DNA from 2 places in the Blautia sp. DFI.6.71 genome. Region 1 is predicted to be linked to the other one. Evidence: riboswitches for the same ligand, from Rfam matches in the RefSeq annotation. Region 1 holds a riboswitch; the other holds the start of a gene.
What was found. Region 1 has a riboswitch for thiamine pyrophosphate ahead of thiS (sulfur carrier protein ThiS). Riboswitches for the same ligand answer to the same signal wherever they lie in the genome.
Positions count from the first base shown of each region.

Region 2: it holds a riboswitch for thiamine pyrophosphate, as region 1 does, so the genes downstream of both, thiW (energy coupling factor transporter S component ThiW) here and thiS (sulfur carrier protein ThiS) in region 1, are expected to answer to the same signal.

Region 1 covers NZ_JAJDMJ010000003.1:29,091-32,516, reverse strand. The annotation lists gene LJE12_RS02870 (DUF6320 domain-containing protein) at 1-1,124, shown strand, start outside; TPP riboswitch at 1,170-1,278, shown strand; gene thiS (sulfur carrier protein ThiS) at 1,532-1,735, shown strand; gene LJE12_RS02860 (thiazole synthase) at 1,787-2,566, shown strand; gene thiH (2-iminoacetate synthase ThiH) at 2,833-3,426, shown strand, end outside.
Region 2 covers NZ_JAJDMJ010000058.1:15,425-18,850, reverse strand. The annotation lists gene LJE12_RS16950 (DMT family transporter) at 1-451, opposite strand, end outside; TPP riboswitch at 1,055-1,158, shown strand; gene thiW (energy coupling factor transporter S component ThiW) at 1,273-1,860, shown strand; gene thiM (hydroxyethylthiazole kinase) at 1,790-2,566, shown strand; gene LJE12_RS16935 (MATE family efflux transporter) at 2,625-3,426, opposite strand, start outside.

The DNA.
Region 1 (3,426 bases):
AAGAGATTCCAAAGAATCAGCAGAAACGACCGGTAGCATTGATGATTCCGGTGAATCTGAGAAATTATTTTCCGTCTCAGTCTATGACAAATTTCTTTGGATGGATTGAGGTGGGATATATATTTTCTGATGAAACAACTTTTGAAGATGTACTTTTGTCTGTGAAGAAACAGTTCGAAGAAGAACTGGTAAAAGAAAAGATTGCCATGCATATGAGCGGATATGTGCGCATTGAGAAGAATCCTTTTGTACGTGCTGTTCCGTTGGAGATCAAGAAATATTTTCTGATGATCGGAGCCAATCTGGGAAGCAGGAGCATTACGGCAGTTTATTCTAATATCGGCATTATTCGTTTGCCGGAGGAGTATAAAGAATATATTCAGCATTTTGGGATTTTTGCAAGTACCAATTCTTTGCAGATGTGTTCCTGTTCTTATGGGGATGAGATGGTACTGGGATTTACTTCCAAGATACCGGATGACAGTATCCAGAGGAATTTCCAGCGGATGCTCGGCGAGGAGAATGTTTCCCACAGAGAATTAAAGAATGAATTTCCGGGATATGGAGAAAAGCACAGGCTTGAGAAAAAAGAAAATCAGAAGGTTATTCAGACTTTCAGCTTCCTGTGTCTGGCAATTGCGGTAATTTGCGGAATGATTAATTTTATGATGGCAGGTGTACTGAACTGGTTCTGGTTTGCAGGAGCAGGATGTGCCTGTGCATGGCTGGTTGTTATGGTAGCATATTATAAACGCAGGAATATTCTGAAGAATGAAATGTGGCAGCTTTTGCTCATATCAGTAATTGCGATCCTATGGGACCGGTTTACCGGATGGAAGGGCTGGTCTGTGGATTTTGTGATTCCTTTCGGGATATTGGCAGTGCAGTTTTCTGTTCCTGTGATCGCAAAAATAAACCGTCTGGAAAGGGAAGAATATCTGTTTTATCTTGTACAGGCCGGAATTGCAGGACTGATTCCGATGATATTGGTTTGGACTGGAATCGTGCAGTTTGCCGTACCTTCCGTAATCTGTGCCGGAATCAGTTTTCTGACATTGGCTGCACTGTTTATCTTCTGCAAGAAGGATACGATGCGGGAGTTTCATAAGAAACTGAGGATGTAGAAATATGGTCTTGACACACATGGGATAAAAGATTATACTTTATCCATGTAAAGAAAGGGGAGCTTGTGAGTGCAGGCTGAGAGGAAGTCATCAACTTCGACCCATATACCTGATTTGGATAATGCCAACGTAGGAACCTATAAGATATGATTTTAAAGGGAGATGACTGGCATCTCCTTTTTATTTATCTCATGCATTTGAAGAAATTCAGCTGTCCGGTAATCAATCTGTAATAAGTGAGAGAAAACCGGGGGCTTACAGGGAAATTTACATTATAACAGATGAATATGGGGAAAGATGAGAGTGAACAGAGTTCATGAAGGGGTGCACCACCGCGGGTGTATTCTTTTGTGGACTCTTTTTTATGTTGTAGAGGCCGGACCTTCTTTTCCCGGAAAGGAGAAAGTATGCTTATTACTGTTAATGGAAAAACAAAAGAATTGCAGAATACTCTTACAATAGGGCAATATCTGGAGGAAAACAGCTATGTGCCCAGCCAGATCGCAGTAGAATTAAATGAAAGAATTCTGTCAAAAGCCGAGTACAGCACTACTGTTTTACATGAAAATGACATACTGGAAATAGTCAGCTTCATGGGAGGTGGAAGATAAACAGGAATATCCTGATATCACATTATAATATACGAAAGAAGGACTTAAATTATGAGTACAAATAATGAAGACAAACTGATTCTGGGAGGTCATGAATTTACTTCCCGTTTTATTCTGGGATCCGGAAAATTTTCTCTGGATCTGGTGAAAGCATGTATTGAAAAGGCAGATGCGCAGATCATCACTCTGGCTCTGCGTCGTGCCAATGAAGGTGGACTGGCAAATATTCTGGACTATATTCCGAAAAATGTTACTCTTCTTCCCAATACTTCAGGTGCCAGAAATGCAGAAGAAGCAGTTCGTATTGCCAGACTTTCCAGAGAAATCGGATGCGGTGATTTCGTAAAGATCGAAGTGATCCATGATTCAAAATATCTGCTTCCGGATAACTATGAAACTGTTAAAGCTACAGAAATTCTTGCAAAAGAAGGATTTGTAGTAATGCCTTATATGTACCCGGATCTGAATGCAGCCAGAGATCTGGTAAATGCCGGAGCTGCCTGCATCATGCCGCTGGGTTCTCCGATCGGCTCTAATAAAGGTCTGTGCACTAAGGAATTTATCCAGATTTTGATTGACGAAATTGAGCTCCCAATCATTGTAGATGCAGGAATCGGACGTCCTTCTCAGGCGTGTGAAGCCATGGAGATGGGGGCATCTGCAGTTATGGCAAATACTGCGATTGCCACAGCAGGTGATGTGCAGATAATGGCTGAAGCATTTAAAAAAGCTATTGAAGCAGGACGAAGTGCATACCTTGCCGGACTGGGAAGAACCCTGGAAAAAGGTGCAAGCGCATCCTCTCCACTGACTGGTTTTCTTCATGAGTAATAAATAAAAAATCATTCTAAAATGAGATTTTTGATTATAGCAATCCTCGTAAATAATGCATTTAAGACAGTTCAGCAGCGTGCGAAAGACAAGGAAGATATCTGCAGGCGTGCTGACGCACGGCAAAGATATCTGACGCAGGATTTCACACTCTGATGGGCTGGATTAAGATGCATTATTTTAGAGGATTGCTATAACTGCGGAGTAGGTATTAATTTATAGGAAAACGAAAGTTGCCAAATGGTAATAAAGAGGAGAAAACATCAATGGAAACAACAGAAAAAAATATGGAACATGGTGAACACTTCAACGAAAGTATTGTCAATGAAGTGATTCTGGAAGATATGAAAAAGAACAGGATCGATCATATGAAATATCTTCCGGGAATGGAAGTACTGGAAGAATCAGACGTGATGGATCAGGTTATTTCTGCCATGAATGCTTACGATTATGATAAATATACAGAGGCAGATGTACGCAGGGCACTTGCTCATGATAACCGTACACCAGAGGATTTTCAGGCACTGCTGTCTCCGGCTGCATTGCCTCTTCTGGAGGAAATCGCACAGGCTGCGCAGAAAGAAACCAGGAAACATTTTGGGAACAGTGTGTATATGTTTACCCCTATTTATATTGCAAATTACTGTGAGAATTACTGTATTTACTGCGGATTTAACTGCCATAATAAGATCCGCAGAGCAAAGCTGAATGCAGAAGAGATTGATAAGGAAATGGCTGCTATCGCAAAGACAGGACTGCAGGAAATCCTGATTCTTACAGGAGAGAGCAGAGCAAAATCTGATGTAAAATATATCGGAGAAGCATGTAAGATTGCCCGGAAATATTTCAAAGTAATCGGA
Region 2 (3,426 bases), on a different contig from region 1:
CCGGAACAAGTGCCGCATTCTGAAATCCCGGTTTCACTACAAATAAACATCCTATAAACGCCAGCGCAACACACGCAGCCTGCACCGGTCTGATCTTTTCCTTTAACAAAAGGAATGAAAAAATAATCGCAAAAAACGGAGACAACTTATTCAGTATCGATGCATCTGCCACCAACAGATGATCAATGGCATAAAAGTTACACAGAATCCCCAGTGTCCCGCACACACAACGCAAAATCAGCGGTCCCCAGTATTTCTTATCCACCTTCGGCACTGTACGATTCTTACAGAGAATCGCCGCTGCAAACACCGCCGCCACCAGATTCCGGAAGAAACTCTTCTCCACAGACGGCAGATCACCTGCCAGACGCACACTCACATTCATACAAGCAAAGAAAAACGCCGACAGGATGATCATTATCATACCCTTTATGTAATTTTCCTGTTTCATCAGATTTAACCTGCCTTTCTGTCCATGCAGACAGCTTCTTTTTATCATATGCTGTCTGTCATCTACCTGTTAATCATAGCACGGACAATCGTTTTAGTACAAATAGATTTTTTATTTCAATTCGTCCTAAACCATGATATACTATAAGAGCTGTCGAACCTCCAGCAGAAAGGAGGTGAGTTTCATGGAAGAAATTCTCGTCACATTTCTTGTCTCTGTTTTAGCAGGCGTAGTTAGCTACTACATATGCAAATGGCTGGACGGCAGACGCTAGACAGCAACAGCCCAAACGGAACAGCTCACCGTAACGAGCAAGAAAGCCCTCAGAGCTGCAACTCTGAGGGCTTTTGTTTCTTTAGTTCGCTTCATGGAATCTCGTCACATTCCTTAGCTACTGTTAGTATATGCTGAAAAAAATAAAAAGTCAACTTAAAAATAATATTAGGTAGTGTAAATTTACTGTAGGAAATTTACACTGCTTTTACATCCCATTGACTTTTCCAAAAGCTTGTGTTACTCTAAAGCGTGTTTGAAAAATTGTAACGCACATCTTGCGTAAAGCATTTTTCAAATACGCTCTAACAAAAGAAAATCTGCATAATGGATAATAACAACGGGAGCCTGTGTGACAAGCTGAGAGGAAGATTGATCTTCGACCGCACCTGATATGGATAATGCCAGCGTAGGGACTGTATTTGTATATTAAAATCTGCCAGTGTGTTATTCCGGCAGATTTTTTTGCAGGATTTTATCTGCTTCCTGCACAACTGATAATGTCTGCTTCGGCAGACCAAATCTTCATTTCAAGGAGGTTCATTATTATGAACACAGACAGATCAAAAACACTCAGAATGGTCATGCTCGCCATGATGGTTGCCATCGGCGTTGTCATCTCACCTATTTTGAGAATCGAGGGTATGTGCCCTACTGCACACCTGATAAACATCGTCTGTTCCGTACTTCTGGGACCGTGGTATTCATTGCTTTGTGCCACTCTCATCGGAATCATCCGAATGATGTTTATGGGTATCCCGCCACTTGCACTGACAGGTGCCGTATTCGGCGCATTTTTATCAGGCGTTTTCTACCGCGCTTCTCATGGAAAGATTATCTGCGCAGTGATCGGTGAAATCTTCGGAACCGGTATCATCGGCTCTCTGGTTTCCTATCCTGTAATGGCATTTCTTATGGGCAGAAGCGGACTGAACGCATTTTTCTATACACCAATGTTTCTGGCAGCAACCTGCATGGGCGGCACCATTGCCTATTTCTTCCTGAAGGCCTTAAGTCACGCAGGAATGCTTGCCAAATTTCAACAAAGCCTTGGAGCAAAAGTATATGACCGTAAATCAGACAAATCCCAGACAACTGACCAGAGCAGCCCAACCGCTGATTCACTGCATCACTAATCCAATTTCTATTCATGACTGCGCTAATATTATTCTGGCGGCCGGAGGCCGCCCGATCATGGCAGAACATCCTGCTGAAGTAGCTGAGATCACCAGCCATGCTCAGTCACTGGCACTGAATCTTGGAAATATCACCGATGCGCGTATGAAATCCATGCCTGAATCTCTGAAAATCGCTGCCAGTCTCCACATACCTGTTATGCTTGATCTGGTAGGAACCGCCTGCAGCAATCTGCGCTATGAATTTGCGCAGAAGCTTATGAACATCCACATGCCTGAACTCTTAAAAGGAAATATGTCTGAACTTCTTGCCATGTCCGGACAGACCGCACATGCAATCGGAATTGACGCAGGCGTACAGGATGTGCTTACAGATGCCAATCGTTCCCATCTGAAAGAACTGTTCCAGGAAAAGGCTTCCCAGTGGAATACCACACTTCTTATCACAGGCAAGGAAGATATGATCGTCTCTGCCAGTAAGTGTGAATTTATTACAAACGGTACTCCTGCCATGTCACAGATCACAGGAACCGGATGTATGCTTGGAATGATCTGTGCCACCTATCTGGCAGTTACAGACCCATTTACAACGGCCCTGTCAGCAGCCAGAGAATTTGGCACAGCAGGAGAAAGAGCAGAGAAAAACAGCTCCGGCCCCGGAAGCTTCCAGACAGAGCTGTTCGATCAGTTTTACAATCTTTTATAAAAAAGTTCCCGTCAGACAATATGGACAAATTTCTTCCATATTATCTGCGGGAACTTTTTTATGCTATTTCCGCACTGCGCATCTTTCCCAGTTCTCGTCTCGCAAACACAATTGCCAGCACAAATGCCGCTGCATCTGCGATCGGTCCTGCATACATCACTCCATCAATTCCCATAAACAACGGGAAGATAATGATCAATGGCAGAAGAAAAATCACCTGCCGTGTCAGAGACATTACAATACCCAGCTTCGCCATACCGATAGAAGTAAAGAAACCGGAAGATACCGGCTGGATACCGTTTGCAAAAGTCATAAACATAAATATTTTCAAGTAGCGTTCTGCAAACTGAAAATACAGCTCACTTCCTGTTCCGAAGATACCCACGATCTGGTGTGGAAATATCTGGAAACAGAAAAAAAATATCGTTGCAATTACTGTACAGGCAGTTACAGAATAACGGTATGCCTGTCTTACTCTGTCATATTTCTTTGCTCCGTAATTAAATCCCCAGATTGGCTGACTGCCCTGAGAAATACCAATACAGATTGCCATAAACACCATATTGACTTTGGAGATAACACCTACACAGGCAATGGGAATATCACTTCCATATACGGAATTTGCTCCATAATAACGCAGAATATTATTTAATACAATCTGCACGATCGCCATGGCAATCTGATTAATGCAGGATGCAAGTCCCAGAGAAATAATTGCTTTAAGATATGACAGCTTTGGTTTCAGCATCCCACCGGACAGATACATTTTGCGGAACTTACAGAAGTACACAATTACCAGAACTCCGGAAGCAACCTGTCCGATCACTGTTGCCCATGCAGCACCCTTAATTCCCCATCCG